DNA from 4 places in the Nissabacter sp. SGAir0207 genome. Region 4 is predicted to be linked to each of the others. Evidence: predicted binding sites of a transcription regulator. Region 4 holds the regulator's gene; each other region holds the start of a gene.
The links. The regulator PurR, encoded in region 4, represses purine synthesis genes. The targets are predictions, from matches to a motif close to CANGCAAACGTTTGCNTG.
Positions count from the first base shown of each region.

Region 1: a site for PurR is predicted at 3,666-3,683, ahead of cvpA (colicin V production protein). Genes of this name have one in related genera too.
Region 2: a site for PurR is predicted at 3,064-3,081, ahead of galS (HTH-type transcriptional regulator GalS). Genes of this name have one in related genera too.
Region 3: a site for PurR is predicted at 6,754-6,771, ahead of purM (phosphoribosylformylglycinamidine cyclo-ligase). Genes of this name have one in related genera too.

Region 1 covers NZ_CP028035.1:1,108,885-1,116,778, reverse strand. Annotated here, with positions in the region: gene argT (lysine/arginine/ornithine ABC transporter substrate-binding protein ArgT) at 1-622, opposite strand, end outside; gene C1N62_RS04920 (UbiX family flavin prenyltransferase) at 892-1,464, opposite strand; gene purF (amidophosphoribosyltransferase) at 1,571-3,088, opposite strand; gene cvpA (colicin V production protein) at 3,119-3,610, opposite strand; gene dedD (cell division protein DedD) at 3,828-4,538, opposite strand; gene folC (bifunctional tetrahydrofolate synthase/dihydrofolate synthase) at 4,528-5,808, opposite strand; gene accD (acetyl-CoA carboxylase, carboxyltransferase subunit beta) at 5,976-6,893, opposite strand; gene C1N62_RS04885 (DedA family protein) at 7,145-7,813, opposite strand; gene truA (tRNA pseudouridine(38-40) synthase TruA) at 7,893-7,894, opposite strand, start outside.
Region 2 covers NZ_CP028035.1:2,521,157-2,529,050, reverse strand. Annotated here, with positions in the region: gene C1N62_RS11170 (LysR family transcriptional regulator) at 1-837, opposite strand, end outside; gene folE (GTP cyclohydrolase I FolE) at 1,088-1,750, shown strand; gene yeiB (DUF418 domain-containing protein YeiB) at 1,814-2,971, shown strand; gene galS (HTH-type transcriptional regulator GalS) at 3,247-4,245, shown strand; gene mglB (galactose/glucose ABC transporter substrate-binding protein MglB) at 4,497-5,495, shown strand; gene mglA (galactose/methyl galactoside ABC transporter ATP-binding protein MglA) at 5,672-7,192, shown strand; gene mglC (galactose/methyl galactoside ABC transporter permease MglC) at 7,213-7,894, shown strand, end outside.
Region 3 covers NZ_CP028035.1:954,172-962,065, forward strand. Annotated here, with positions in the region: gene C1N62_RS04185 (MFS transporter) at 1-263, shown strand, start outside; gene C1N62_RS04190 (LacI family DNA-binding transcriptional regulator) at 265-1,254, opposite strand; gene C1N62_RS04195 (FGGY-family carbohydrate kinase) at 1,318-2,907, opposite strand; gene C1N62_RS04200 (L-fucose isomerase) at 3,256-5,010, shown strand; gene purN (phosphoribosylglycinamide formyltransferase) at 5,015-5,653, opposite strand; gene purM (phosphoribosylformylglycinamidine cyclo-ligase) at 5,653-6,690, opposite strand; gene upp (uracil phosphoribosyltransferase) at 6,922-7,548, shown strand; gene uraA (uracil permease) at 7,631-7,894, shown strand, end outside.
Region 4 covers NZ_CP028035.1:2,156,875-2,164,768, reverse strand. Annotated here, with positions in the region: gene punC (purine nucleoside transporter PunC) at 1-1,063, opposite strand, end outside; gene punR (DNA-binding transcriptional activator PunR) at 1,208-2,116, shown strand; gene purR (HTH-type transcriptional repressor PurR) at 2,147-3,172, opposite strand; gene C1N62_RS09390 (YnhF family membrane protein) at 3,500-3,589, shown strand; gene C1N62_RS09385 (C40 family peptidase) at 3,648-4,433, opposite strand; gene C1N62_RS09380 (Grx4 family monothiol glutaredoxin) at 4,851-5,192, shown strand; gene rnt (ribonuclease T) at 5,257-5,940, opposite strand; gene gloA (lactoylglutathione lyase) at 6,033-6,440, opposite strand; gene C1N62_RS09365 (alkene reductase) at 6,547-7,638, opposite strand.

The DNA.
Region 1 (7,894 bases), 1.0 Mb from region 4:
CCTTCACCGATTCGCCGGCAAAAGCGTAATCCTTGCCCACCGGCTGCTTCAGGAAGCCTTCGCTGCCCGCCACTTCATCCTGGAAGGCGGCGTCGATGCGGCCGGAGTCCAGGTCAGCGTAGATCAAGTCCTGATTCTGGTAGGCCACCACGTCGATGCCCTTCGGCTGCCACATGGCGTTGGCGTAAGCCTCCTGGGTCGAGCCTTGCAGCACGCCCACGCGCTTGCCGCGCAGGGCTTCCAGCGTCGGCAGGATGGGCGAGCCTTTCTTGGCGATCAGGCGGGCGTTGGCGGCGTAGAGTTTCTCCGTGAAGGCGATCTCTTTCTGGCGCTTCTCAGTGATGGAGAGCGACGAGATGATGGCATCAATTTTCTTCGCTTTCAGCGAGGGGATCAGCGCGTCGAAATCACTCTCCACGAAGGTGCACTTCGCCTCAATGCGCTTGCACAGCTCCTTGGCTAAATCAATATCGAAGCCGACCAACTGGCCATTGGCATTTTTGGACTCAAAGGGTGCATAGGTGGGGTCCGTGCCGATACGCAGATCTTTCGGCACCGCGGCGAAGCTGCCGGCGGTCGCAAATGCCAGAACCAGAGGAAGGACTTTGACCAATTTCTTCATACATTACCCTCAAATGATAGTCGGTGCCTGACCCGGCACTCACCCGATTTTTCATGCAGGTTTCATGCCGATTATGCGGGGGTGATGAATAACCTTCACGGCCCGCAAAAAGGCGGCCAGAGATCACGCCATAACGCCAATCCACAGGAGGAACGGTATGCCGTGTTGAGAGTATAGATAACTGCCGGGAAAAGATGCACCAGCGTGGTGCGGCGTGTGCGCCATGCTGGTGCAGATGAGAAAAAATGATCGTTGGTGGGGCAATGTGCCTAGCGTGCGCCCTGCCAGCGCTCGAACAGATCGTCAGGCAATTCAATATCAAATTGATCCAGCACGCGGTTTACCGTCTGGTCAATGATCTCCTGCACCGTTTGGGGTCGGTGGTAGAAGGCTGGCACCGGCGGCATGATTACTGCGCCCAGTTCAGCGGCCTGCGTCATCAGGCGTAAATGGCCCAAATGCAGCGGCGTCTCGCGCACCGCCAGCACCAGCGGGCGGCGCTCTTTCAGCACCACGTCCGCCGCGCGCGTCACCAGACTGTCCGTGAAGCTGTTGACGATGCCGGAGAGCGTCTTGATGGAGCACGGCAGGATCACCATGCCAGCGGTCTTGAAGGAGCCGGAGGAGATGCTGGCGGCGATGTCGCGGGCATCATGCACCACGTCGGCCAGCGCCTGCACGTCGCGCAGCGAGTAGTCAGTCTCCAGCGCCAGCGTCTGCCGGGCGGCATTACTCATCACCAGATGGGTTTCGATGCCGTCCACTTCACGCAGCACCTGCAACAGGCGCACCCCGTAGATGGCGCCACTGGCGCCCGAGATGCCGATGATGAGTCGTTTCATAGGTAATCCTCTGCACTGGACGCCCGCAAACCGGATGCGCCGAAAAAGACAGGGCCAGACAAGTCTGGCCCCGGAGAGGTTATGGTAACGAAAGCGGCGAGAATAATCAGCCCTCGTTATGCATTTCCAGATTTTCCACTTCCTGCTGGCCGCGCATCGCCTTGGCGTCATCGTTGCGCAGCGACTCCAGATGCTCCAGGTAGCCCTGATCCACATCCTTGGTGACGTAGATGCCGTTGAACACCGAGCACTCAAACTGCTCAATGTCCGGGTTGTCTTCACGCACCGCGTCGATCAGGTCATCCAGGTCCTGGAAGATCAGCGCATCGGCACCGATAATCTGGGTGATTTCACTCACCTCACGGCCGTGGGCGATCAGCTCGTTGGCGCTCGGCATGTCGATGCCGTAGACATTCGGGAAGCGAATCTCTGGCGCGGCCGACGCGAGGTAAACCCGCTTGGCGCCCGCCTCGCGTGCCATCTCCACGATCTGCTCGGAGGTGGTGCCGCGCACGATGGAGTCATCCACCAGCAGCACGTTCTTGTCACGGAACTCGGCGCGGTTGGCGTTCAGCTTGCGGCGCACGGATTTGCGGCGTGCCTGCTGGCCCGGCATGATGAAGGTGCGGCCGACGTAGCGGTTCTTCACGAAGCCCTGACGGTACGGCTTGTTCAGGATGCGGGCGATCTCCAGCGCGATGTCGTTGGAGGTCTCCGGGATCGGGATCACCACGTCAATCTCCAGATCTTCCCACTCGCGGGCAATCTTCTGGCCCAGCTTCTCGCCCATGCGCACGCGGGCGCTGTAGACGGAGATTTTGTCGATGAAGGAGTCCGGGCGCGCAAAGTAGACATACTCGAACAGGCACGGGTGGAACTTCGGGTTCTCCGCGCACTGGCGGGTAAACAGCTGGCCGCGCTCGGTGATGTAGACCGCCTCGCCCGGCGCGACGTCGCGCAGGAACTCAAAGCCCAGCGTATCCAGCGCCACGCTCTCGGAGGCCACCATATACTCAATGCGGCCATCTTCCAGGGTGCGCTTGCCAATCACCAGCGGGCGGATGCCGTTCGGGTCACGGAACGCCACCAGCCCGTGGCCGATGATCATCGCCACGCAGGCGTAGGCCCCGCGGATCTGCTTGTTCATCGCCGTGATGGCCGCGAAGATGTTCTCCGCCTCCAGCGGGTAGTGCTGGAAGCGGTCCAGCTCGCTGGCGAAGATGTTCAGCAGGATCTCGGAGTCAGAGGTGGTGTTCACGTGACGGCGCGCCCCTTCGAACAGCTTACTGCGCAGTTCATGGGCGTTGGTCAGGTTACCGTTGTGCGCCAGCGTGATGCCGAACGGCGAGTTGACATAAAAAGGCTGCGCTTCTGATGCACTGGAACTGCCGGCGGTCGGGTAGCGTACATGGCCGATGCCCATGTTACCCTGCAAGCGTTGCATGTGACGTGCTTCGAACACATCTTTCACCAGACCGTTTGCCTTACGCAGACGGAAGCCGTTGTTGGCATCAATGGTGATGATGCCTGCGGCATCCTGCCCACGGTGCTGGAGCACCGTTAACGCGTCATAAATCGACTGGTTGACCGGCATGAAACCGGCGATCCCGACAATACCGCACATGTTGTCTTTTCCTCATCAGCGCTGCCGCAGTTAGAGATGCTGCGGCAAGAAACTCGACGTGCTCTGCAGGTAGCTGAAAAACCACCTGATGATAATGCTGAACTGCGGAATCAACTGAGACTGTTTCCAGTCAGCACTCTGTGAAAAGCCGGTGAAGGTGTCCAGAAAGAACAGGATGGCGGCGACGATCAAGACACCGCGCAACGCGCCGAAACACACGCCCAGCACCCGGTCTGTGCCTGACAGCCCGGTGCGCTCCACCAGCGTACCGATCACATAGTTAACAACCGCACCTACGAGCAACGTCGCGATAAATAAGATGCCGATTGCGATTCCGTTCCGAACCAGTTCGCCTTCAAAACGGGTGAAATAGATGGCAAGGTAGGGGTAGTAGTGACTGGCCACAAAGAACGCACATCCCCAGCTAACCAGTGAGAGCGCTTCACGGACAAACCCCCGGATCAGGCTGACAAGCGCCGAAAACCCGATAATTGCAATGATGACGTAATCAATCCAGACCATGACAATTCCAATGATGATCCGCCCCGCATCCAATTCGCGGCGAATTCTAACAGAAAAAGAAAACGTTTGCGTAGGGGAAATCTGGCCCTGTCGCAAATAATTAATTGTGCTTAAAAAAACCTCAATCCCGGCAGAAACATAGCGTGGCCGTCAGCGATTCCCTCCCCTGAAACGATAAACGGGGCGCCAAAGGGCGCCCCGTTGTGGCTGGTGCCAATCAGCGTCCGGCGCTGTAGGCGCGGATCTGGCCGCTCAGCCCGCTGATCTGGTTCAGCTCCGGCAGCGCCGACTGCAACTTCTGCTTCGAGGCGTCCGGCCCGACAAAGATACGGGTGATCTGCCCCTGCACCGGCGTGGAGGGCACGGTGTAGGCGCGATAGCCCGACAGGCGCAGGCTGGCAACAATCTCATTCACCTTGGCGGCGTTCTTCAACGCGCCAAGCTGGACGATGTAAGCCTGCCCGGCCGGTGCGCTCTCCGTTGCCTGCGGCTTCGGCTCTGGCTTCGGCTCTGGCTTGGGTTCCGGCTTCGGCTGCGGTTTCGGCTCCGGTTTTGGCTGGGGCTTCGGCTCCACCGGTTTTGGCTTCTCCACTACCTGCGGCTTGCTTTCGGTCATCGGCGGCGGCGACACCGTCACCGGCGCTTTTGTTGGCGCACTGCCAGCGGCGCTGTTTAGCTCGGCGTTTGGCCGGGTGGCGGCGTCCACCGCTGGCCCTGCCCCTTCCGGTGGCTGGGCTGGCAGTGACTGGGTCGCCGGCGGCACCGCGTCATTCTCCTGGCTGTCGCCAGCCTTCGGCACCAGCGGAATGGCCGCGAACTCATCTTCATAGTGCTTCTTTTTACCATCCAGCAGGCCCGGCAGTACGATGACGCCAAGCGCCACCAATATCACCGTCCCGACCAAACGGTTCTGGAACTTACTCGCCACGGCTGTTTCCCGCCTCTAGTGCCTCCATGACATGCGCCACGGTATGGAATGACCCGCAGACAATCACAATGTCATGATCATCAGCATCCTGCATTGCCTGTTGCCAGGCTGATTTGACATCGGCGAACTGCCGCGGTTCCGTCAGGTGCGCGGCCAGTTGCTCGGCGCTGGCCCCGCGCGGCCCCTCCAGCGGCGCGCAGTACCAGACGTCCACCTGCGGCGCCAGACAGGCCAGCGTGCCGGGAATGTCCTTGTCCGCCAGCATCCCCACCACCGCGCGCACCGTCGCACCGGGCGCCTTCGGCAGTTGCGCCAACCGCTGCGCCAGATAGCCCGCGGCGTGCGGATTGTGCGCCACGTCGAGGATCAGGCGCGGCGACTCGCTGACGGTCTGGAAGCGGCCCGGCAGCATCGCCTGTTGCAGGCCAAGGCGGATCGCCTCCTCCCCCACCTGCAAAGCAGGCGAGGCATAGTGCAGCGCGGCCAGCGCGGTGGCGGCGTTGTCCAGCGGCACCTGCGGCAGCGGCAGGTCAGCCAGCACCCGGCCACCGCACGCCCAGCGCCAGTTCTCTGGCTGGGCGCTGAAGTGCCACGCCTCGCCACGCGCATAGAGCGGCGCGCCCAGTTCCGCCGCCACCTCAGCGATGGTGTGCGGCATGTCCGGCTCGCCCACCACCGCCGGGCGGCCCGGACGGAAGATGCCAGCCTTCTCACGGCCAATGCTCTCGCGATCCGGCCCCAGCCAGTCGGTGTGATCCAGCGCGATGCTGGTGATCACGCCCACATTGGCGTCAACGATGTTGGTGGCGTCGAGGCGGCCGCCCAATCCCACCTCGAGGATCACCACATCCAGCGCCGCCTGTTGGAACAGGTAGAGCGCCGAGAGGGTGCCGTACTCAAAGTAGGTCAGCGTGGTGTCGCCCCGGCCCGCCTCCAGCGCGGCGAAGGAGGCGCAGTGCGCCGCCTCGGGCAGCTCCTGCCCCTGAATGCGCACCCGCTCGGTATAGCGCACCAGATGCGGCGAACTGTAGACACCGACGCGCAGGCCAGCGGCGAGCAGAATCGCCTCCAGAGTGCGGCAGGTAGTGCCCTTGCCGTTGGTGCCGGCGACGGTGAAAACAAAGGGGGCGGGTTGCAGCAGGGAGAGGCGCTCGGCCACCTGCCTGACGCGCGTCAGGCCAAGATCAATCGCCTGAGCATGAAGGTGTTCCAGATAATGAAGCCACGTGGCCAGGGGCGACGTGGCTTGGGGAGTGGGTAGAGTTTGCATCGGTCCCGTTCGGCTTACGCTGCGCGTCGTGCAGCGGATGTGGACAACGCACCACCCACGACGTCGGCGCAGATGGTGCCCCATGTCAGGCGTGACGGGCGGCAGCCGGGCCGGTTACCGGGGCGGACAGGCCGCCCCGCAGCCCTCGCGGGCCGCCATCAGGCCGATCAGACGTCCTGTTGGCTCTCGCTCACCACGTCGTCGCCGTCCACCACATGGACAACCACATTTGGCTCCGGCTGGTTGGTCAGCTTGGCGAGGATGCCGGCCAGTTTGCCACGCATCTCCGGGCGGCGAATGATCATGTCGATCGCGCCCTTCTGGATCAGGAACTCACTGGTCTGGAAGTCAGCCGGCAGCTTCTCGCGCACCGTCTGCTCGATGACGCGACGGCCAGCGAAGCCGATACGCGCTTTCGGCTCGGCGACGTTCAGGTCACCCAGCATCGCCAGACTGGCGGAGACGCCACCCATGGTCGGGTCAGTCAGCACGGAGATGTACGGCAGGCCACGATCCTGCATCTTCGCCAGCGCGGCACTGGTTTTCGCCATCTGCATCAGCGACATCAGCGCCTCTTGCATACGGGCACCGCCGCTGGAGGAGAAGCAGACCAGCGGGCAGTTGTCTTCCAGCGCCTGCTCGACCGCACGCACAAAGCGCGCGCCGACCACGGAGGCCATCGAGCCGCCCATGAAGGCGAACTCAAAGGAGGCCACCACCACCGGCATACCGTGCAGCGTCCCTTTCATGACGATCAACGCGTCTTTCTCGTCGGTCTCTTTCTGGGCCGCGCTCAGGCGATCTTTATACTTCTTGGAATCCTTAAACTTCAGCACATCCTTTGGCTCAAGCTCGCTGCCCAGCTCCACATCGCTCCCCTCATCCAGGAAGGTGTGCAGGCGCATACGCGCTGCAATCGGCATGTGGTGATCGCACTTCGGGCAAACCATCAGGTTGCGCTCCAGCTCCGCCCGGTAGAGTACCTGGCCACAGCTGTCGCATTTGGTCCAGACGCCCTCAGGAATGTTGGCCTTCCGGGTTTGGGTGATAGTGCTCTTATTTAGAATTCGTTCAATCCAGCTCATTGATGACCTTTCTGTTTGAACCCGGCAAACGCCAGTCCACTGTTCTTGCCCGCCGGGGCCACCCCATAAAAAAATGCCTGAGAACCGCGCCGGGCGCGTTGCTGAGGCACTGACTTGGGTGTGTCACGACGGACAGACCATAAATGTCGCTCATTAAACCATAACGGTTCGACGCTGTGGATAAAAAACTGGTCAAACCGTTAGGTTAATGTCGTAAAAACTTAATCATTGTGTGACAGCGCGACCCGGTATCAGGGTTTCTGCGTCCGCGCGCGGGCGGCAGCGCGGCGATGGCGCCACACTTCAATCACGCCCGGCAGAATTGAAACAAGGATTATGGCGACAATCAAGAGCTTCAGGTTTTCCTGCACCACCGGCAGGTCACCGAACAGGTAACCGGCATAGGTGAACAGCAGCACCCACAGCAGCGCGCCAATCACGTTGTAGGCGGCAAAGTGGCGGTAGGACATATGCCCCATGCCCGCGACGAACGGCGCAAAAGTCCGCACGATCGGCACGAAACGCGCCAGGATAATCGTCTTGCCGCCATGCTTCTCATAGAAGCGGTGGGTCTTGTCCAAATAGCTGCGGCGGAAGATTTTCGAGTTGGGGTTGCTAAACAGCCGGTTGCCGAACAGTCGGCCAATGGTGTAGTTCACCGCGTCACCCAGCACCGCCGCACAGATCATCAGCCCCGCCATCAGGTGCACGTCCAGGCTGTTGGAGGGCAGTGCCGCCAGCGCGCCCGCCACAAACAGCAGCGAATCGCCGGGCAGGAACGGGGTGACCACCAGCCCTGTCTCGCAAAACAGAATCAAAAACAGGATGCCATAAATCCAAACGCCATACTGCGCGACCAGTTCTGCCAGATGAACATCAATGTGCAGAATAAAATCAATAACGAAGCGGATAAAGTCCATGGGCGAAATCTTCTGTCAATGCAGGTCAACCCCGCAGGTTTTCACGTTTACCCGGCGAACCGGATCCCTGTACTGCCTGTT
Region 2 (7,894 bases), 360 kb from region 4:
GATCTCCTTCAACGCCCGCACATTGGGGCTGAAGGCTTCACGCCGCCAGATCAGGTGGGTGGCGGTCTCCGCCACCTCCGGCGGCAGCGCGTGGGCGGCCACTTGCCCTTCGCCGGGTAGCTGCGCCAGCACCGTGCGCGGCATCAGCGCGATGCCCGCGCCGCTGGCGACGCAGGCCAGCATCGCGTGGTAGGAGCGCAGGGTTTGCACGCTGCCGACCAGCACGCCAGCCTGTTTCAGCCAGGCCAGCAGGGTGTGGCGGTAGCTGCACCCCTCGCCGAAGGCAAACACCGTCAGCGGGCCACTGCCCGCCACGGGCAGGGGAGTGCCAGCCGGTGCCACCAGCAGCAGCTCCTCACGGAAGGCGACGCAGGCGTTGAGGTCATCCGGCTCAACCGGGCCATCCACCAGCGCGGCGGCGAGGGTGCCCGCACGCACGCGCTCAATCATTTCGCCGGAGGTGCCGGTCAGCAGCGACAGCGACACCGCCGGGAAGCGCTGGTGGTAGCGCGCCAGCAACAGCGGCAGCCGGGTGGCGGCGGTGCTCTCCATCGACCCCAGGGCGAACTGGCCGGCTGGCTCACCGGCGTGGGTGATGCTCATCGCCTCATCGCTTAGCGCCAGAATGCGTTGGGCGTAGTTCAGGAAGTTGTGGCCCATTGCCGACAGCCGCACGCGCTGCTTCTCGCGGATAAACAGGTCTGTGCCCAGCTCCTGCTCGAGCTGGCGCAAGCGGGTGGTGAGGTTGGAGGGGACGCGGTGCAGCTGTTCGGCTGCCTTTACCAGCGAACCGGTCTCCGCCACGCAGCAGAACATCCTAAGCTGGGTCAGATCCATGTTTTCTCTTTTTGTGAGGAAGTGAAAGGATGTTATTCATTTTTTGTGAGTGTAGCGATCTGGTGACGCGTTGGCAACTGGCGATAACCGGGCGGGCAGGGGAGCACCCATCCACACCACCGATAACTTGCAGCTATTTCATCAATCACGAAGCGTAATCGCTGGATAATCGCCGTCTACTCAACTACAGTGAGGCACCAAATTTTGGCGTGATCCCAGCCAAAATTGTAATACCTGTAGGAGAAGAAGAATGGCAACGCTGAGTAAAGAAGCCGCACTGGTTCATGAAGCGCTGATGGCGCGCGGCCTGGAGACCCCCTTGCGGCCGGAACCGATGCTTGATCGGGAGACCCGTACCCGCCACATCCAGGAGCACATGACCAGCATCATGCAGTTGCTGAACCTCGACCTGAACGATGACAGCCTGGCGGAGACGCCGAACCGCATCGCCAAGATGTATGTCGATGAGATCTTCTCCGGCCTGGATTACAGCAACTTCCCGAAGATCACCATCATCGAGAACAAGATGCGGGTGGATGAGATGGTGACGGTGCGTGACATCACGCTGACCAGCACCTGCGAGCACCACTTTGTCACCATCGATGGCAAGGCGACCGTGGCCTACATTCCCAAAGATGGCGTGATTGGCCTCTCCAAGATCAACCGCATCGTGCAGTTCTTCTCCCAGCGCCCGCAGGTGCAGGAGCGTCTGACGCAGCAGATCCTGGTGGCGCTGCAAACCCTGCTTGGCACCAATAATGTTGCGGTATCCATTGATGCGGTACATTATTGCGTGAAAGCACGCGGTATCCGTGATGCGACCAGCGCCACCACCACCACTTCGCTGGGCGGTCTGTTCAAGTCCAGCCAGAACACCCGCCAGGAGTTCCTGCGCGCTGTCCGCCACGTCTGAGTCCGCACCCCGTTACCGGCGACGCCCCAAGGCGTCGCCTGACACTACAGGATGTTGTGACCTATGCGCCAACCACGCATTGCCCCCCTTGACTGCGCCCGCGGGATCGCCATCCTTGGCATTCTTCTGCTCAACATCAACTCCTTCGGCCTGCCACGCGCGGCCTACCTGAACCCGGCCTATCTGGGGCAGCCCTCCACCGGCGACGCCTTGACCTGGGTCATCATGGATGTGCTGGCGCAGGCCAAATTCCTCACCATGTTCGCGCTGCTGTTTGGCGCCGGGCTGCAACTGCTGTTGCCGCGTGGCTCCGGCTGGATTCAGGCGCGCCTCTCCTGGCTGGTGCTGCTTGGGCTGGTGCACGCCATCTTCTTCTGGGAGGGGGACATTCTGCTCTCCTACGGGCTGATTGGGCTGGTGTGCTGGCGCATGATCCGCGAGGCACCCTCCAGCCGCACGCTGGTGACCACCGGGGTGCTGCTGTTTGTGCTGGGGGTGGCGGTGCTGGCGATGTTCGCCTTTATCACCAGCCCGGAGCCGGGCAGCTTCTGGCTGCCGGGGGCGGCTGACCGCCAGTATGAGGCGCTGTGGAAGATGCAGGGCGGCCCCGAGGCGTGGCGCAACCGGCTGGATATGCTCTCCTCCATGCTGATCTCGATTGCCGCGCAGTATGGCTGGGAGCTGATGGGCGCGATGATGGTGGGCGCGGGCCTGATGCGCAGCGGCTGGCTGCGTGGCAAGTTCAGCCTGCGCCACTACCGCTATACGGCGCTCTGCCTGATAACGCTTTCATGGCTGATCCAGATCCCGACGGCGCTGGTGCAGTGGCATTTGGGCTGGGAGTACCGCTGGAGCGGCTACCTGTTACAGGCACCGCGCGAGATTGGCGCAATGATGCAGTCGATTGGCTATCTGGCGCTGGTCTACGGCTTCTGGCCGACGCTGGTGCGCTGGCGGGTGTGCGACTGGCTGTCGCAGGTCGGGCGCATGGCGCTCACCAACTATCTGGTACAGACCCTGATCTGCACCACGATCTTCTACCGCTTTGGTTGGGTACAGCACTTTGGCCGCCTGCAACTGTTGGCCTTTGTACCGGCGGTGTGGCTGGTGAACCTGCTGCTGTCAGTGGTTTGGCTGCGCTTCTTCCCACAGGGGCCAGTGGAGTGGGTCTGGCGCCGCCTGACGGCGCTCACTGCCGGCCGCTCCGATTCCGTCTCCTGATCCCCCGGTGCCCAGCGTCTGCCGGGCACCAGCATATTCCTCCCTCAGTGCTGTGCTTTGCCGCATAATTTCCCCTGAAAGTTAAAGAAATGTATGAAAACGTTTTCTTTCCTGTGACGTGATTCACGAAGGGGGGCGGGCAAAGTCGCTAGGATAGCGACGTGCAGTCAGTGCCCCTTTACCAGCCGAATAACAGGAATCTCCATGATCGTTTCCCTTTTCATTGCCTTTTGCCCCCGCCTTTCGCCCCTGCCACCGGCAGGCGGGAGGCCGCAATGATCACCATCCGTGATGTGGCGCGCCGCGCTGGCGTCTCGGTGGCGACGGTCTCCCGCGTGCTGAACAACTCGGCCATCGCCAGCAAAGAGACGCGCGAACTGGTGCTGAAGGCAGCGACCGAGCTGGGCTACCGGCCGAATGCCAATGCGCAGGCGCTGGCGACCCAATCCAGCGACACCATTGGCGTGGTGGTGATGGATGTCTCCGATCCCTTTTTCGGCGCGCTGGTCAAGGCGGTGGATACCGTTGCCCAGCTGCACCACAAATATGTGCTGATCGGCAACAGCTACCATCAGGCGGAGAAGGAGCGCCACGCGATTGAGGTGCTGATCCGCCAGCGCTGCAACGCCCTGATTGTCCATGCCAAGGCGCTGGATGATCGCGAGCTGATCGCCTTTCTGGAGCAGGTGCCGGGCATGGTGCTGGTCAACCGGATCATCGCGGGCTATGAGCACCGCTGCGTTGGGCTGGACAACGTCAGCGGCGCGCTGATGGCGACCCGGCTGCTGCTCAGCCACAATCACCGGCGCATCGGCTATATCGGCTCCAACCACCCGATTGAGGATGACGTGCAGCGCCGCGAGGGCTACCGGCGCGCGATGGCGGAGGTGGGGCTGGCGACGCCCGAGGCGTGGTACGCCGCCGGCCCGCCGGATTTGCAGGGCGGCGAGGCAGCGATGGTGGAATTGCTGGGGCGCAACCAGCAACTGACGGCGATTTTCGCCTACAACGACGCGATGGCCGCCGGGGCGCTGGCAGTGCTGAAAGAAAACGGTATCAGTGTGCCGCAGGGCTGCTCGCTGGTGGGGTTTGATGACATCCCGATCGCCCGTTACACCAGCCCGAAGCTGACCACGGTACGTTATCCCATCATGTCGATGGCCACTTTAGCGACCGAACTGGCGCTGAAAGGGGCGGCTAACCGGCTGGAGAGCGGTGTAACTCACTGTTTTATGCCGACGCTGGTGCGCCGCCACTCGGTGGCGCTGCGCTGAAATGCGGAAACGGTCACGAAGTGTCATGATTGCCTTGTGTAACCGCTTTCAAATTGTGAACGCATTCACAGTTAATTAACAATACAGCGATTATGATGCAAACGTTTTCTGTCAGGATGTGTCAACACGTTTACAAATAGTCACACCCTGGCAATTTCCCGCCGCGCCGCCACCGGCTACACCACACACAGCGTGCGCGGGGGACAGAGCGGCAACCCCTGGTTCTACCCTACATAAACCGGAGACGACAAATGAATAAGAAGGTCTTTACCCTGGCCGCAGTGGCCGCCAGCATGCTGTTCGGCGCAGCGGCACACGCGGACACCCGCATCGGCGTCACCATCTACAAATACGATGACAACTTCATGTCGGTGGTGCGCAAGGCGATTGAGAAGGAAGCCAAATCCTCTTCGGATATCGAACTGCTGATGAATGACTCGCAGAACGACCAGTCCAAACAGAATGACCAGATCGACGTGTTGCTGGCGAAGGGCGTCAAGGCGCTGGCCATCAACCTGGTAGACCCGGCTGCCGCGCCAGTGGTGATTGACAAGGCTCGCGGCAATGACGTGCCAGTGGTGTTCTACAACAAAGAGCCGAGCCGCAAGGCGCTCGACAGCTATGACAAAGCCTACTACGTCGGCACCGACTCCAAGGAGTCCGGCATCATTCAGGGCGAGCTGATCGCCAAGCACTGGAAAGCCAACCCCGCCTGGGATCTGAACAAAGATGGCACCGTGCAGTTCGTGCTGCTGAAGGGCGAGCCGGGCCACCCGGATGCCGAGGCGCGCACCAAGTACGTCATCGACACCCTGAATGGCAAAGAGGGCCTGAAGACCCAGCAGCTGCAACTTGATACCGCGATGTGGGACACCGCACAGGCCAAAGACAAGATGGACGCCTGGCTCTCCGGCCCGAACGCCGACAAGATTGAGGTGGTGATCGCCAACAACGATGCGATGGCCATGGGCGCGGTGGAAGCGCTGAAAGCCCACAACAAGACAAAGATCCCGGTCTTCGGCGTGGATGCGCTGCCGGAGGCCCTGGCGCTGGTGAAATCAGGCGCGATGGCGGGAACCGTGTTGAATGACGCCAACAACCAGGCGAAAGCCACCTTCCAGCTTGCGAAGAATCTGTCCGAGGGTAAAGCCGCGGCAGAGGGCACCAACTGGAAAATTGAAAATAAAATCGTACGTGTCCCTTACGTCGGTGTAGACCAGGATAACCTGGCGCAATTTATCGGTAAGTAACCCCCGTTTAGTCTAACGGTGCAGTAAGCAATACCCCGCCGCGGGTCAGGATGGCCAGCGGCGTCCGCCACCTCAGGTTGTCGCTGGGCAGGCAGGTGGTCACCGGTTCGTCCGGCCCGCCGCATGCGCCCAGGATACCCCGAACAGCAGACTCCATCTTTTAGCCAGGTGTAACTATGGCCGATATCAGTACGGGACAGCCGCGCGAGTGGCTGTTGGAGATGACCAATATCTCGAAGTCATTTCCGGGCGTAAAGGCACTGGATAACGTTAATTTAAAAGTCCGCCCCCACTCCATTCACGCCCTGATGGGGGAGAATGGCGCAGGCAAGTCGACGTTATTGAAATGCCTGTTTGGTATTTACAGCAAAGATTCCGGCAGCATCCTTTTCCAGGGGAGAGAGGTTGATTTCAAAAGCTCCAAAGAGGCGCTGGAGCAGGGCGTGTCGATGGTGCATCAGGAGCTGAACCTGGTGCTGCAACGCACGGTGATGGACAACATGTGGCTGGGCCGCTACCCAACCAAGGGCATCTTCGTCGATCAGGACAAGATGTACAGCGACACCAAGGCAATCTTCGACGAACTGGACATCGACATCGACCCCCGGGAGAAGGTGGCGAAACTGTCGGTGTCGCAGATGCAGATGATCGAGATCGCCAAGGCGTTCTCCTATGACGCCAAAATCGTCATCATGGATGAGCCAACCTCCTCGCTGACTGAAAAAGAGGTCAACCACCTCTTTACCATCATCCGCAAGCTGAAAGAGCGTGGCTGCGGCATCGTCTACATCTCGCACAAGATGGAGGAGATCTTCCAGCTGTGTGACGAGATCACCATCCTGCGCGACGGCCAGTGGATTGAGACCCGGCCGCTGGAGGGGATGACGATGGACCATATCATCGCCAAGATGGTCGGGCGCTCCCTCAGCCAGCGCTTCCCTGACCGGCAGAACACGCCGGGCGAAGTCATTCTGGAGGTGAAAAACCTCACCTCGCTGCGCCAGCCCTCGATCCGGGACGTCTCCTTTGACCTGCATAAAGGGGAGATCCTTGGCATCGCCGGGCTGGTGGGCGCCAAGCGCACCGACATCGTCGAGACGCTGTTTGGCATCCGCGAGAAGGTGAGTGGCACCATCAAGCTGCATGGCAAGGCGATCAACAACCACAGCGCCAACGAGGCGATCAACCACGGTTTCGCGCTGGTTACCGAGGAGCGCCGCTCCACCGGCATCTACGCCTACCTGGATATCGGCTTCAACTCGCTCATCTCCAACATCCGCAACTACAAGAACAAACTGGGGCTGCTGGATAACCGGCGGATGAAGAGTGATACCCAGTGGGTGATTGACTCAATGCGGGTGAAAACGCCGGGCCACCACACCCACATTGGCTCGCTCTCAGGCGGTAACCAGCAGAAGGTGATCATTGGTCGCTGGCTGCTGACCCAGCCGGAGATTTTGATGCTGGATGAGCCAACGCGCGGCATTGACGTCGGCGCCAAGTTTGAGATCTACCAACTGATTACCGAACTGGCGAAGAAGGAGAAGGGGATCATCATCATCTCCTCGGAAATGCCGGAGCTGCTCGGGATTACCGATCGCATTCTGGTGATGAGTAACGGGCAGGTCGCCGGTATCGTGAATACCAAAGAGACCTCGCAGAATGAAATATTACGTCTTGCCTCCTTGCACCTCTAATCTTGTTGAAGGTTCTTATTATGACTGCATTAAATAAGAAAAGTATGCTCACTTATCTCAAAGAGGGCGGGATTTACGTTGTACTGCTGGTGCTGCTGGCGATCATTATTTTCCAGGACCCCACCTTCCTGAGCCTGATGAACCTGAGTAACATCCTGACCCAATCCTCGGTGCGCATCATCATCGCGCTGGGCGTGGCGGGGCTGATTGTGACGCAGGGCACTGACCTGTCAGCGGGCCGCCAGGTCGGGCTGGCGGCGGTGGTGGCGGCCACCATGTTGCAGGCGATGGATAACGTCAACAAGGTGTTCCCGGACATCCAGACCGTGCCGATCCCGCTGGTGATCCTGACGGTGTGCGTGATTGGCGCGCTGATTGGCCTGCTGAACGGCATCATCATCGCCTACCTGAACGTGACGCCGTTTATCACCACCCTCGGCACCATGATCATCGTTTACGGCATCAACTCGCTCTACTACGACTTTGTCGGCGCGTCCCCGATTGCTGGCTTTGACAGTGGCTTCTCCTCCTTTGCGCAGGGCTTTATCCGCCTCGGCGGCTTCAAGCTCTCCTACATCACCTTCTATGCGATCATCGCCATCGTGTTTGTCTGGGTGCTGTGGAACAAGACCCGCTTTGGCAAGAACATCTTCGCCATCGGCGGCAACCCTGAGGCGGCCAAGGTCTCCGGCGTCAACGTGC
Region 3 (7,894 bases), 1.2 Mb from region 4:
TGGCGATTGGCATGATCTCCTTCTGCCAGAAGCTGGGGATGGGCATCGCAGGCCCCATCACCGGCTACCTGCTGGCTGGCATCGGCTACACGGCGCAGGGCACCCCCAGCGCCGAGACCGTCGCCGGGCTGGCCTGGATCATGCTGCTGGTGCCCGCGCTGTTCTACCTGCTGACCGGCTGGGTGATGCGCTACTACGTCATCAACAATGACTACTACGCGCGGATGGTCGCCGCTGGTCGACTGCCGGAGGGCAGCGCCTGACTCAACGCCGCCGGATAACCGGCTTCATCTCCACCCGTACCCTCTCTCTGGCCGGGGAACCGGCCAGAGCGCGCTGCATCAATCCAAACGCCTTCTCCGCCCAGGCATCCTCATCCTGCTGCATCGACCAGACGGGGTTGGCGAGGAAACTGAGCATCGGGTGCTCGTCAAAGGTGCCGATATGGATGGCGGGCGGCACCCCGCCCGCCTCCTCACGCAGCGCGCTGATTGCTCCCTCCAGCACCGGCAGTGACGAGGCGATAAACGCCTGTGGCATCCCGTGTTGGACGATCAGCTGGCGCATCAGCGCATGGCCGCCCTGCGGCGTGTTCTCCTCGCCAGCCAGCAGCCACTCCGCGTCGAGGGCGCGCGCCGCCAGCGCCTGCCGGTAGCCGGTAATGCGGTCAGCGATGCTGGGCAGCGCGGCGTCACCGGCCAAAAACCACAGCGGCGCGTCGTGGGCGGTGAGCATCGCCTGCGCCAGATGCAGCCCGCCAGCGGCGTTGTCACTCTCCACCAGCGCGTTGTCGCTGTAGCCAAAGTCACGATCCAGCAACACCAGCGGCTTTTTCATCTGCCGCAGGTGGTGCTGTTGGTTCTCAAGGGTGGAGGGCACCACGAACAGGCCATCGATGTTACGGGCAATCGACGCCTTAACCAGCCGGTTCTCGTAGTCCACATCATGGTAGGTGCAGCTGATCACCAGCTGGTAGCCGGAGCGGCGACAGCGCAGCTCCAGCTTCTCCGCCAGCGTGGCAAAAAACACGTTGGAGATGTTGGGCACAATCAGCCCCAGCGTGTCGGTTTTGTTCAGCTTCAGGCTGCGCGCCGAGTGGTTGAGCGTGTAGCCGTAGCGCTCCACATGCTCCTGAATGCGCGCCTGTGTTTTCGCGCTGATGCGGTAACGCTCCGCCTTGCCCCCCAGCACCAGCCGCACGGTGGTGACGGAGAGTTTCAGCTCCTGCGCAATCTGTTCCACGGTTTTCGCCATCTCAAGCGCCCCAATCCTTTTCGCTAATCAAAACCAGCAGATTAAAGCAAATGGCGCGTGAACTCATGCTTCTTGCTGCATCAGTGCCTCCAGCGCCTGCTGTTGCTCCCACATCGCCAGATAGACGCGGTATTTGCGCTGGTGGAAGGGCAGGGTGGCGGGGCGGTGGCGGATCACCGTGCCGGGCCGCACCAGCGCGCGCGCTGCCGTGGCGATATCCGGCCAGACGTTGGCCGCCACCGCGCCGCAGATGGCCGCGCCCAGCGCCACCGCCTCCTCCTCGGCAATCAGGTGCAGGTCGCGCTGGGTGGCGTCGGCGTACTCACGCAGCCACAGCGGGTTATGCCGCGCGCCGCCGCACAACGCGATGCGCTGCGGCCGGTGCCCCTGCGCCTCCAGCGCCTCAATGATGTGGCGGGTGCCGTAGGCGATGGCCTGAAGGGTGGCGAGGTAGAGCCGCGCCAGCGCCTGCTCGCCACGCTCCAGCGTCAGGCCGCAGACGCTGCCGCGTGCATCCGGCCGTGACCGGGGCGAGCGGTTGCCGTGGTGGTCTGCCAGTACATGCAGGTGCGCGGTGGGGCAGGGCTGCGCCTGCTCGAGTTGGGCGACCCACTGATTGGCAATCTCCACTGGGTGGCAACCCTGCTGTTTGGCCTGTGCGAACAGCCCGGCGGAGGCGTGGTGCTCGCCGAGCGTCCACTCCACCAGCGCACCGGCCGCGCTCTGGCCGCCCTCCGCCAGCCAGTACTCCGGCAGCATCGCGCCCCAGTATGGCCCCCAGACGCCGGGCGTGTGGATCTCGTGGCGGCTGGCGAGCATCAAACAGTTGGAGGTGCCGCTGATCAGCGCCAGCGTCCCCTCTGGCTCGGCCCCGGCCAGCGCCACGCCGCCCGCGTGGGCGTCAATCATGCCGGTGGCGACCGTGGTGCGGGTGGTCAGCCCCAGCGCCTCGGCCGCCTGCGCGCTAAGGGTGCCAGCCGCCGTCGCCACTTCAGCAACGCGCGCCGGCAGCTTGTCACGCAGGTCTGCCAGATCCGCCGCCGCCAGCAGCGAGTCGCTGAAACGCCCCTCATGCGCGAGGTAGTTCCACTTGCAGGTCAGGGTGCAGAGGCTCGCCACCTCCACGCCGGTGGCCTGCCACACCAGAAAGTCCGCCAGATCCCAAAAGCGGTGCGTGCGCTGCCAGGCCGTGGGGTGCTGCTGCTTCAGCCACAACAGCTTCGGCAGCGCCATCTCCACGCTCACCTCGCCGCCGACGTAGCGCAGCGCCGGATCCTGGCTGGCATTGATCTGCTGGGCCTGCTTCAGGGCGCGGTGATCCATCCACATGATGATGTCATGGCTTGGCTCGCCCCCCGGTGAGACCGCCACCCCGTGCCCGTGGGCATCCAGCGCCACCAGCGAGCAGGTGGCGTCAAAGCCGATGGCGCGGATCGCCTCCACCGGCACGCCAGATGCTCCCACCGCCTCGCGCACCGCCGCGCACAGTGCCTGCCAGATCTCCGTGGAGGATTGCTCCACCCGTTCACCGCTGGCGTGGAACTGGGAGATGGGCCGGCTGGCGCAGCCCAGCCTCTCGCCAGTGGCATTGAACAGCGCGGCGCGCACGCTGGCAGACCCGACGTCCACCCCCAGAAAATAGTTGTCACTCATCACGGCTCCTTGTTTTATCGCCGAGCACACCCGCCTTTAGCGCGCAACGCGGCCTGATAGCGGCTAACTCGAGTTAGCTAATAGCGTTGACGCTATTTTACCCACCGCATTTCGCCAAGCGCTTTGGTGTCAGAGTGTGATCGTCTGCACAATTTCGACTTAATGCAATGATAATTAAGCCTTTTGCCTATTGTGGCCTCAAGGGCGGGCAGGATTGGGCGTGAAAAGGCTCACAGAATGCGTGGAAAAGCATTGAACAACTGGCGAAGCGATCCTTATGCTAACTCGAGTTAGCAAAGGTTTTAGCCGGCTTCCGATCCGGGGGGCGGCGCTCGCCAAGGAGAAACTATGAACAGAACAGCCCTGCCGCGGGTCGGCATCCGTCCGGTGATCGATGGACGCCGCCGCGGGGTACGTGAGTCAATGGAGGCGCAGACCATGGCGATGGCACAGGCCGCCGCCGCGCTGATTAGTTCAACGTTGCGCCACGCCTGCGGTGCGCCGGTGGAGTGCGTGATCGCCGAAAGCTGCATCGCTGGCATGGCGGAGGCTGCGGCCTGTGAGGCGCAGTTCAGCACCCAGCAGGTGGGGCTGACGCTGACCGTCACGCCCTGCTGGTGCTATGGCAGTGAAACCATCGACATGGATCCGCTGCGGCCCAAGGCAATCTGGGGCTTCAACGGCACCGAGCGCCCCGGCGCGGTCTATCTGGCCGCCGCGCTGGCGGCGCATAACCAGAAGGGGATCCCGGCCTTCTCCATTTATGGCCGTGACGTGCAGGAGGCGGGCGACACCACCATCCCAACGGACGTGGCGGAGAAGCTGCTGCGCTTCGTGCGCGCCGGGCTGGCCGTCGCGACCCTGCGCGGCCGCAGCTACCTCTCGCTCGGTGGCGTGTCGATGGGCATTGCCGGATCGATTGTCGATCACGGCTTCTTTGAGTCCTGGCTCGGCATGAAGGTGCAGGCAGTGGACATGACGGAGCTGCGCCGCCGCATGGATGAGGCGATCTATGATGAGCAGGAGCTGGAGCGGGCGCAGGCGTGGGCGCAGGCGCACTTCCGCTTCGCTGGCAACGCCGAGGAGGCGCAGCGGCCAGCGGTGCTGCGAGAGTGTTTGCTGATGGCGATCTGTATCCGCGACATGATGCAGGGCAATCCGGCGCTGGCGGCGCGCGGCTGGGAGGAGGAGGCGCTGGGCTACCACGCCATCGCCGCCGGTTTTCAGGGGCAGCGGCACTGGACCGATCGCTACCCGAATGGCGACACCGCCGAGGCGCTGCTCAACAGCTCCTTTGACTGGAATGGCCGACGCCAGCCGCTGGTGGTGGCGACGGAGAATGACAGCCTGAATGGCGTGGCGATGCTGTTTGGCCACCTGTTGACCGGCAGCGCCCAGATTTTCGCTGACGTGCGCACCTACTGGTCACCGGAGGCGATTGCGCGCGTCACCGGCCAGCGGCTGGAGGGTCGGGCGCAGCACGGCGTGATCCACTTGATCAACTCCGGCTCGGCGGCGCTGGATGGCAGCGCGCAGCAGCGTGACGCGCAGGGCAACCCGACGCTGAAACCGCACTGGGAGATTAGCGAGCAGGAGGCGGAGGCGTGTCTGGCGGCGACCCGCTGGTGGCCGGCGCGGCGTGACTACTTCCCCGGCGGCGGGTTCTCGTCGCAGTTCGTTACCCGTGGCGGCGTGCCCTTCACCCTGACGCGCATCAACCTGATCCACGGGGTGGGGCCGGTGATGCAGATTGCCGAGGGGTGGAGCGTGGATCTGCCGCCAGCGGTGCATGACACGCTCGACCAGCGCACCGACCCGACCTGGCCGACCACCTGGTTTGTCGCGCGTTTGACCGGCACGAGGCCGTTCCGGGATCTTCAGTCAGTGATGGAGAACTGGGGGGCAAACCACGGCGTCTTGACGGCCGGGCATGTGGGGGCGGATTTCATTACGTTGGCGTCGATGCTGCGCATTCCGGTCTGTATGCACAATGTGCCGGACGGGCAGATCTACCGCCCGTCCGTGTGGTCAGCCCTCGGCATGGATCGCGAGGGGCAGGATTACCGTGCCTGCCGCACGTTCGGCCCGCTCTACCGGCGCTGAGCGGTTACTCCGCCGCATGGCCGACGGCGGGCAGGCGCTCGCCATCCAGCCAGGCGGCGTCATCGCGCATCACCAGCCGCCCGCTGACGAACCACTCGGCCACCAGCGGGTAGATCTGGTGCTCCTGCACCTGCACGCGCGCCTGAAGATCCTCCTCGCTGTCGCCGTCAAACACCGGCACCTTGGCCTGGAGGATCACCGGGCCGCCATCCAGCTCTTCGGTGACGAAGTGCACCGACGCGCCGTGATCGGCATCGCCGTTCGCCAGCGCCTGACGGTGGGTGTGCAGGCCGGGGTATTTCGGCAGCAGGGAGGGGTGGATGTTCAGCATCCGCCCGGCGTAGTGGCGGACAAAGCCCGCGCTCAGGATGCGCATGTAGCCCGCCAGCACCACCAGATCGGGCGCGTAGGCGTCAATGCTGTCGGCCAGCGCGGCGTCGAACGCCTCGCGGCCAGCAAAATCGCGCGCATCCAGCGCATGGGCCGGAATGCCCGCGTCACGCGCGCGCGCCAGCCCATAGGCGTCGGCACGGTTGCTGAACACGGCGGCGACGGTGGCGTGGAGACGTCCCTGTTTGCAGGCCTCCATCATGGCCTGCAAATTGCTGCCATTGCCGGAAACCAGCACCACAATCCGCTTCATCAGCCGATCACCACCTGCTCAGCCGCGTCAGAGGCCTGAATGCGGCCAATCTTCCACGCCTGCTCGCCGGAGGCGTTCAGCAGTTCCACCGCCTGATCCGCCAGCTCGGCGGGCAGGGCGATCACCATGCCGACGCCGCAGTTGAAGGTGCGGTACATCTCGTGGCGGCTCACGTTGCCCGCCTGTTGCAGCCAGCTGAACACCGCCGGCCACTGCCAGCTCGCCTCGTCAATCACCGCCTGGGTATTGGCTGGCAGCACGCGCGGGATGTTCTCCCAGAAGCCGCCGCCGGTCAGGTGGGCGATGGCGTGCACCTCCAGCTGCTCAATCAGGCTCAGCACCGATTTGACATAGATCTTGGTCGGGGCCAGCAGGTGATCGGCCAGCGATTTGCCGTCCAGCTGCTCGGTGGCGGCGTCGGTGTTGCTCACTTCGAGGATCTTGCGTACCAGCGAGTAGCCGTTGGAGTGCGGGCCGCTGGCGGCCAGTGCGATCAGCGCGTCGCCATCCTGCACCTTGCTGCCGTCGATGATCTCGGACTTCTCCACCACGCCGACGCAGAACCCGGCCACGTCATAATCTTCGCCGTGGTACATGCCCGGCATCTCGGCGGTCTCGCCGCCCACCAGCGCGCAGCCGGCCTGTTTGCACCCTTCGGCGATGCCGGTGATCACGCTGGCCGCGGTATCCACGTCCAGTTTGCCGGTCGCATAGTAGTCGAGGAAGAACAGCGGTTCCGCCCCTTGCACCACCAGGTCATTGACGCACATGGCCACCAAATCGATGCCGATGGTGTCATGGCGTTTCAGATCCATTGCCAGACGCAGCTTGGTGCCGACGCCGTCGGTCCCGGATACCAGTACCGGTTCACGATATTTTTGCGGCAGCGCGCACAGGGCACCGAAACCGCCCAACCCACCCATCACTTCCGGGCGGCGGGTCTGTTTCACTACACCTTTAATGCGGTCTACCAATGCGTTACCTGCATCGATATCCACACCTGCGTCTTTATAGCTGAGAGAGGTTTTGTCGGTCACTGCTGAATCCCCACGGCGGTTTGCAATTGGTGGTTAAAATGGAGCGGCGCAATTCTAACAGCCCAGGCAAACGTTTGCGAGTAGCTTATGAAGGGGAAATCGCTTTTGCCTTCTATACTACTTATCAAAATCTGTTGATCTCGATCAGGAGATTAGCGCTGGCGCGACCAAAAAAAGGCGTTATAATCTCGCGATTTTTTTGGCCGCCAACCATCGTAGGGGAGAATAATTATGAAGATCGTTGAGGTAAAACACCCGCTGGTCAAACATAAGCTGGGCTTAATGCGCGAGAACGACATCAGCACCAAGCGTTTTCGTGAGCTGGCTTCTGAAGTGGGGAGTTTACTGACCTATGAAGCGACCGCCGATCTGGAGACCGAGAAGGTCACCATCAATGGCTGGTGCGGGCCGGTTGAAGTTGACCAGATTAAAGGCAAGAAGATTACTGTTGTCCCGATCCTGCGTGCCGGTTTGGGCATGATGGAGGGCGTGCTGGAGCACGTGCCGAGCGCGCGCATCAGCGTGGTTGGCGTCTACCGCGACGAAGAGACCCTGGAGCCGGTGCCGTACTTCCAGAAGCTGGTTTCCAACATCGAAGAGCGCATGGCGCTGGTGGTAGACCCGATGCTGGCGACCGGTGGCTCGATGATTGCCACCATCGACCTGCTGAAGAAAGCCGGCTGCACCAGCATCAAGGTGCTGGTACTGGTGGCCGCGCCGGAAGGGATTGCCGCGCTGGAGAAAGCGCACCCGGATGTGGAACTGTTCACCGCCTCCATCGACCAGCGTCTGAATGAGAAAGGCTACATTGTCCCAGGCCTGGGCGATGCGGGCGACAAAATATTTGGTACCAAGTAACGCTGTTAAGCCGACTGAGAAGTCGGCTTTTTTTTGATTTTTTTACCACACTGTCAATAAGTCCTTCCTGGAGAGAGAAACCATGACCCGTCGCGCCATCGGGGTGAGTGAGCGTCCACCACTACTGCAAACGATTCCGTTGAGTTTCCAGCACCTGTTTGCCATGTTTGGCGCCACAGTGCTGGTGCCGATCCTGTTCAAGATCAACCCGGCCACCGTGCTGCTGTTCAACGGCATCGGCACGCTGCTCTATCTGTTTGTCTGCAAGGGCAAGATCCCGGCCTACCTCGGCTCCAGCTTCGCCTTCATCTCGCCAGTGCTGCTGCTGTTGCCGCTCGGCTATGAG
Region 4 (7,894 bases):
AGGCCGACACCACCAGACTGGCGACGAAGCAGAGTCCCAGTTGCAGGGCGTTCTGCAGGGCCGCGGCCTTGCCGGTGCTTTGTGGGAAGGGCAGCAGCGCGTTAGCCACAATTATGGGATAGAGTGCGCCATTTGCCAAAGCCATCACACAAAATGGCACCAGCAGCAGCGCCAGCCCCGGCGTGGCGAGCCAGGCCAGCAGGAACAGCGCGATGATGCTCAGGCCATAGCCAGCCAGCAGCCACGGCACCAGCACCTTGCCATCACGGCGGCTAACCACGTAGCGGCAGCCAAACCCACCAATCAGGAAGGCAAAGGTCTGTGGCACGTAGCTCAGGCCGATGGCATCCGCGCCATAGCCCATGGCGTGCAAGATGAAGGGCGAGCCGGTCAGCCAGGCGAAGAAGCCTGCCGAGCAGGCGGCATACATCAGCACGTTGCCGCTAAAGACGCGGGAGCCGAGCAGCGCCAGCATCCCTACCTTGGGGGCCGGGTGATCAGTGCCCGGCCGGTTGGCAGGCTGGAGCCGCAGCGTTGGCACCAGCAGCAGCAGGGTGATGGCGAGCAGCGCCAGGAAGATGGCGCGCCAGCCAAAGTGGTTCAGCAGCCAGGCACCCAGCAGCGGGGCCAGCGCCGGTGACAGCGCCACCAGCGGCATAATGGTGGCAAACACCCGTTTCGCCTGCTCGCCCGTGCAGCGTTCCACCACCAGCGCCTGCCAGCTTACGGCCGCCGAACAGACCCCCACCGCCTGCACAAAGCGCATCAGCCAGAGCTGGCGCGCATCCTGCACCCACAGCATCCCGGCGCAGCCGACGGCAAACATCAACAGCCCCAGCACCAGCACGGGCTTGCGGCCGATGCGGTCAGAGAGCGGCCCCCAGATCAGCTGGGCGCAGGCGAAACCGGCCAAAAACAGGCTCAGGCTGGCGCTGATGGCATTGGGCGTCAGCGAAAGATCCGCCTGCATCTGGGCGAAGGCCGGCAGGTACATGTCAGTGGCCAAAAAGCCAAGCACGCTCAGTCCGGCCAGATAGAGCATGAAAAGAGGGGAGTGGGTCATAGCAAATCCCTATGGTTTGTTAGCAGGTGATAAGAAAAACGCATAGCGGTGTGCACTCTACTGGAGCAGCCGGGGCATTGTGAAACGTTAAAATTTGCGCCATGCTGTGAAAAATTTTGCAAGCAGAAACAGGGGGGCCGCGCCATGTGGTCAGAATATTCGCTGGAGGTGGTGGACGCCGTGGCGCGTACCGGCAGCTTTAGCGCGGCAGCGCAGGAGCTGCACCGGGTGCCCTCGGCAGTCAGTTACACCGTGCGCCAGCTGGAACAGTGGCTGGCGGTGGAACTGTTTGAGCGCCGCCACCGTGATGTAGCAATTACCGAAGCCGGGCAGGTTTTTATTGAGGAGGCGCGCGGTGTTATCAAAAAAATGCAGGCCGCGCGTCGCCAGTGCCAACAGGCGGCCAATGGCTGGCGTGGGCAGCTCAATCTGGCGGTGGATCGGGTGGTGCGTGCGGATCGCACCCGGCAGCTAGTGCTCGATTTCTACCGCGAGTTTCCCGATATGGAGCTGCTGATCTCGCCGGAGGTGTTTAACGGCGTCTGGGATGCGCTGGCGGATGGACGGGTGGATGCAGCGATTGGGGCCACCCGCGCCGTGCCGGTGGGCGGCAGCTACCGCTTCCGCGACATGGGCTTTCTGCCGTGGCGCTGTGTGGTGAGCCGTACCCATCCGCTGGCACAACTGCCCGGCCCGTTGGCGGATGAGCAGTTACGCCCGTGGCCAGCCCTCTGTCTGGAGGACACCTCCCGCACCCTGCCGAAGCGCGATACCTGGACGCTGGATAACCAACGGCGGCTGGTGGCACCAGACTGGACCAGCGCGCTGGATTGCCTGCTGGCTGGCCTGTGCGTGGGGATGATTCCGGCGCACATGGCGCAACCGCTGATCGATCGTGGAGAGTTGGTGCTGCTGACGCTGGCGCAACCCTTCCCGGACAGCGCCTGTTGCCTGACCTGGGATCAGGCGCGCGCCTCGCCGGCGCTCAGCTGGCTGCTGGATTATCTGGGGGACAGCGAAACCTTGAACCGGGAGTGGTTGCGTGGGGAGTAAAAAACGGGGCGCATGGCCCCGGCTGGCCGATTAACGGCGGTAGTCGCGGTAGGGGCCATCGGCCACGGAGCGACGCTCCACCAGTTTCGGGCGCACTTCAATGGTCTGCGGGTCTTCACGCTTGCTGGTGATGCGATCCAACAGCATGGCAAAAGCGCTCTCGCCAAGGCGCTCTTTCGGCTGGTGGATGGTGGTCAGCGCCGGGGTAAAGTAGCGCGCGTTACGCACGTTGTCATAGCCAATCACCGAGATGTCTTGCGGCACGCGCAGGCCCATCTCGTCGGCGGCGCAGATGGCGCCCATCGCCATGATGTCGCCGCCGCAGAACACCGCCGTTGGGCGCTGCTTCTGCACCAAAATCTGCTGCATCGCCTTGTAGCCGGACTCCGGCTCAAAATCACCCTGTACCACCCACTCCGGGCGCACAGTAATATTCGCCTCCTCCATCGCCTTCAGGAAACCCTGATGGCGGCCGCCGCCGGTGTTGCGTGACAGCTGGCCGGGGATGATGCCGATGTCGCGGTGGCCGCGCTCGATCAGGTAACGGCCTGCGATGTAGCCGCCCTCAAAGGCGTTATCAATGATGGAGTCGGTAAAGTCGCTGCGTGCTGAACCCCAGTCCATCACCACCATCGGGATGTTGCGGTACTCCTCGAGCATACCGATCAGCTGATCCGGGTACTCAGAGCACATCACCAGCAGGCCGTCGACGCGCTTTTGCGCCAGCATCGCCAGGTAAGCCTGCTGCTTGTCGAGGTTATTGTGGGAGTTGCAGAGGATCAGGGTATAGCCCTTGCTGTAGCAACTGTTCTCCACGGACTCAATCACCTCAGCGAAGTAGGGGGCCTCACTGGAGGTCGCCAGCAACCCGATGGATTTGGTGTGGTTGACTTTCAGGCTGCGCGCCACGGCGCTTGGGGAGTAGTGCAACTCCTTGATGGCGGCCCAGACCGCCGCCTTCGTCTCTTCAGCGACGAAACGTGTTTTGTTGATAACGTGTGACACGGTGGTGGTGGACACGCCAGCACGTTTGGCGACATCTTTAATCGTGGCCATGGGAAAAGTGACTCCTGAAAGTACGTGTTACAGCACGTAACTATAATGTTAATCGTTTGCCTGCGTTTATTCTTCTGCCCACCGTAAGAGATGCAGTGAATTCTAGGGGGAGAGGACGGTCATCTTCGCTGGGGAGCGGTGGGGCATTGCAGCCGTGGCCGGGTACGCAGTGTGTAAACCGCGAATTTTCCCCTATTCTTGCGCAAAGGGGAAGCAGAAAATTATCCCGTTGCGCATCACAACGCGATAGGCATTGCCTGCCATAATGTGAGAATATGGGAACTCATACAAACATTGTGGTTTTGTGTGCGTTATTCAGGAGAACACATGGATACCAATTTGAAACTGTCGCTATGCACCACCGTGGCAGCGCTCACCGTGATCATTGCCTTTAGCTTTACCGCTGTTTTGGGCTAACCCGCCTGCACCAGAAACAAAAAAGACGCCCTTGGGCGTCTTTTTTGTTTCGCGGTGGTCAGCGTACGGTCTTGGGGGTCATCACGCGGCGGGCGCCGACGTAATGGTCTTGCCAGTAGTCATTGTCCAGATAGCTGATGCGGATGTCCTCGCCGGTGCGCGGCGACTGGATAAATTTGCCATCGCCGAGATAGACGCCAACATGGTCGGCCGCGCCACGGTTGGCGATGCGGAAGAAGACCAGATCGCCGCTCTCCAGCTCGCCACGTTTGACCGGTGCGGCATCACGCAGGTGGTACATCTCGTTGGCGGTGCGTGGCAGGCGGATCTTCATCACATCTTTATAGGCGTAATAGACCAGTCCGCTGCAATCGAAACCGGTGGTGGGGGAGGTGCCGCCCCAGCGGTAGGGCTTGCCTACCTGCTTCATCAGCTTGGTCATCGCCGTTTGCTTGGCTTTCTGGTAGCGCTTTTTATGCGCCGGGCTGAGTGCCAGCGGGCCGCTCTCCACGGCCTTGGCCTCGTGGCCGGGCAGGCGCTGGCGGCCATAGCCTTTTTTGTAGCCCTTTTTCGGCGGCGTCACCTTGACCAGGTGGGTGGAGGCGGTTTTGCGCGTTTTACCGCTTTTGGTCGTGACCTTGACCACCTGAGCCTTATCGCGGCTGGTGGCTTTTTTCTTTACGCTGGTTTTCACCGGCTTGCGCTTTTTACGGTCATCCGTCCTGGCCTCACTGGCATGGCCCTTGCGGGGGTCGGCCGACGTGCGCGCATGGGGCGACGCATGCGCCAGATTCATACAGAGCTGAGTAAAAAGCAAAACGAAAAGCGTAACGAGTAAACGCATGGCAACGCTACCAAAAGTGTCCGACAAACATCCATGGAGGCCCAGTATTACTGAAACCTGCCGCACAAAAAAGCATGAAACCCCCTGATTCTAATTCATATTGTCAGAAAAAGTTAATAGCTTTTTTCATTAGTGAAAACCAGGGGGGGGATATGCTGCTTTTATCCGCAACTCAAGCGGTTAGCGGCCTGGCGGCACAGTGAGGCAACGCGTTTTTCCGATAAACCTCATCGTTCAGATCTGTTACTGTTAACATATGTTTAATTATTGTTAGCAGTCAGGCCGACGAATTTAGGGCGTGTAAGAAAACCCTGCAAAAAATGGTGTTTTCATCCCGTTGCCGCCCTCGTTACAATAGGCCACTGCTGATTTGATGTGACGCGTAATAGCCAGCCAATGGCTTGAGGAAGCAAGACAATGACGACAATTGAAAAGATCCAGGCCCAGATCGCGGAAAACCCGATCCTGCTGTACATGAAAGGCTCTCCGAAGCTGCCAAGCTGCGGCTTCTCCGCTCAGGCGGTACAGGCGCTGTCCGCGTGCGGTGAGCGTTTTGCCTATGTGGACATTCTGCAGAACCCGGACATCCGTGCCGAGCTGCCGAAGTACGCCAACTGGCCGACCTTCCCGCAGCTGTGGGTGGATGGCGAACTGGTTGGCGGTTGTGACATCGTGCTAGAGATGTACCAGCGCGGCGAACTGCAACAGCTGATTAAAGAGACCGCCGAGAAGCACCGTTCCCAGGAAGAGCAACAGTAATCCGGGCGCGGGGGCAACCTCAGTGGCAATGAAAACGGGCGACCCTAGGGTCGCCCGTTTTGTTTTACTCGTCGGCTTCTGGCGTTGCCAGCGGCCAGCCACCCAGCCGTTTCCAGCGGTTGACCAGCTCACAGAACAGCAGTGCCGTCTGCTCAGTGTCATACAGCGCGGAGTGCGCCTGGGCGCTGTCAAAGGGGATGCCGGCGGTGATGCAGGCTTTCGCCAGCACCGTCTGCCCGAGCACCAGCCCGCTCAGCGCCGCGGTATCAAAGGTGGCGAAGGGGTGGAAAGGGTTGCGCTTGAGGCTGGCGCGCTCGGCGGCCGCCATCAGGAAGCTGTGATCAAAGTTGGCATTGTGCGCCACAATAATCGCCCGGTTGCAGTTCTGCTCCTTCATGCCCTTGCGCACCATCTTGAAGATGGCGTGCAGCGCCTCATACTCACTCACCGCGCCACGCAGCGGGTTGTGCGGATCGATGCCGTTGAAGGCCAGCGCCTCCGGTTGCAGCACCGCCCCCTCAAACGGGGCGACATGGAAGTGCAGCGCCTCATCACGCGTCAGCCAGCCGTCGTCGTCCATGCGCAACGTCACGGCGGCGATCTCCAGCAGGGCATCGGTACGGGCGTTAAAGCCAGCGGTTTCAACATCAATCACCACGGGATAGAACCCGCGGAAGCGGCCACTCAGGGCGTTGGGATCACTTTTATCAGCCATCAGTTTCTTATCAGGTTCGAATTCAGCGCGCATTATGGCAAATTTTCGCGGCCGATGCAGGGGAAGGGCAATACGCAGGAGAAGACGGGCGACGGCGTGCCGCGCCCGTAGGATCAGGGAAGCTATCAGTTGCCGAGGCCTTTGCCAGCGTGGCTGTTTTCAATCAGCTCAATCTTGTAGCCATCCGGGTCTTCCACAAAGGCGATCACGGTGGTGCCGCCCTTGACCGGGCCAGCTTCACGGGTCACATTGCCGCCAGCATTGCGGATCTGGTCACAGGTTGCTGCGACATCATCCACGCCCAGCGCGATGTGGCCGTAGGCCGTCCCCATGTCGTAGCTCTCGACGCCCCAGTTGTAGGTCAGTTCAATCACTGCGCCTTCGCTCTCTTCGGTATAGCCGACGAACGCCAGGGAGTATTTGTATTCGGTATTTTCACTGGAACGCAGCAGACGCATGCCTAATACCTTGGTGTAGAAGTCGATGGAGCGTTGCAGGTCACCGACGCGAAGCATGGTATGGAGTAAGCGCATAAAGTCCTCTGATAACAGGTTGGCACGCGGCGAGGTGTTCGCCGCATGGATAAAAACAGTTAAGTATAGCCTTCGCAGGCGAATAAATTCAATGTGATGCAGATAGTCACAGCGTTGGGTAGTCGGTGTAGCCCTCACGGCCACCGCCATAGAAGGTCTCTGGCTGCGGTGGGTTGAGCGGCGCCTGCTGGGCAAAGCGCGCCACCAGATCCGGGTTGGCGATGTAGTCGCGGCCAAAGGCGGCGGCATCAACGTAACCGGCGTCAATCAACTGTTCCGCCTTCTGCTGCGTATAGCCGCCGGCCCCGATGATCACCCCCTGATAGCGGGCGCGAATCGCCTTGCGCAACGCCTCCGAATAGGGGCGGCCGCCGACCCAGTCCGGCTCGGAGATGTGCAGGTAGGCCAGTTGGCGGGCGCTCAGTTGCTCCACCAGCGTCAGCGCGTCCTGCTCCTCCTGCTCGCCATTGCCCATGCCAGCGACGGCACCGACCGGCGAAATGCGGATGCCAACGCGGTCAGCCCCCAGCTCGGCCACCACGCTCTCCACGACTTCCAGCGTCAGGCGCAGGCGGTTCTCGACACTGCCACCATACTGATCATCCCGCAGGTTGGACTCCGGCGACTGGAATTGGTGCAGCAGGTAGCCGTGGGCAGCGTGGATCTCCACATAGTCAAACCCGGCTTCCCGCGCATGGATGGCGGCCTGGCGGAATTGTGCCACCACCTCGGCGATCTCGGCCACGGTCAGGGCGCGCGGCGGCGAGCAGGGAACGCGCGTCAGGTTGCCCTGTTCATCCCGGATCGTGGTGCGGGTGTCGGCGGTCTGTGCCGAGGGGGCGACCGGCGACTGCTGGCCCGGTTGCAGCGAGGTGTGGGAGATGCGGCCAACGTGCCACATTTGCAGGGCGATGTGGCCGCCGCGCGCGTGGACGGCGTCCGTGATCTGGCGCCAGGCGGCCACCTGCTCAGGGGAGTGGATGCCCGGCGCGCCGGCGTAACCCTTGCCCTGCAGGGAGATTTGCGTCGCCTCGCTAATAATCAGCCCGGCGCTGGCGCGCTGGCTGTAGTACTCGCCCATCAGGGCAGTCGGCAAATCGCCCGGCTCCTGGCTACGCAGGCGGGTGAGGGGGGCCATAAAGATTCGGTTCGGCAGGGTGCGCCCGCCAATGGTCAACGGGGTAAAGAGTGTGCTCATGGCCAATGCCTCCTGAAAAAGTGTCCGGGCCACTATGCAGAGGAAAGGCTGGGGCAGATTGTTCAAACGTGCGCTCTAAGGCGTTGAAAGAAACCGGCGTACAGGCACGCCGGGTGAAGGGGGCGCAAGGGGCGTGGCCAGCGGGCGGCACGCCAAAGGCTCACGTTTGCGCAGCACAGGGCCACGCCGTGATGTTCTCGGCGGCAAAGAGCCTTTACCGCGACGCCACCCTATCACCCGGTTATGACAGAAATTT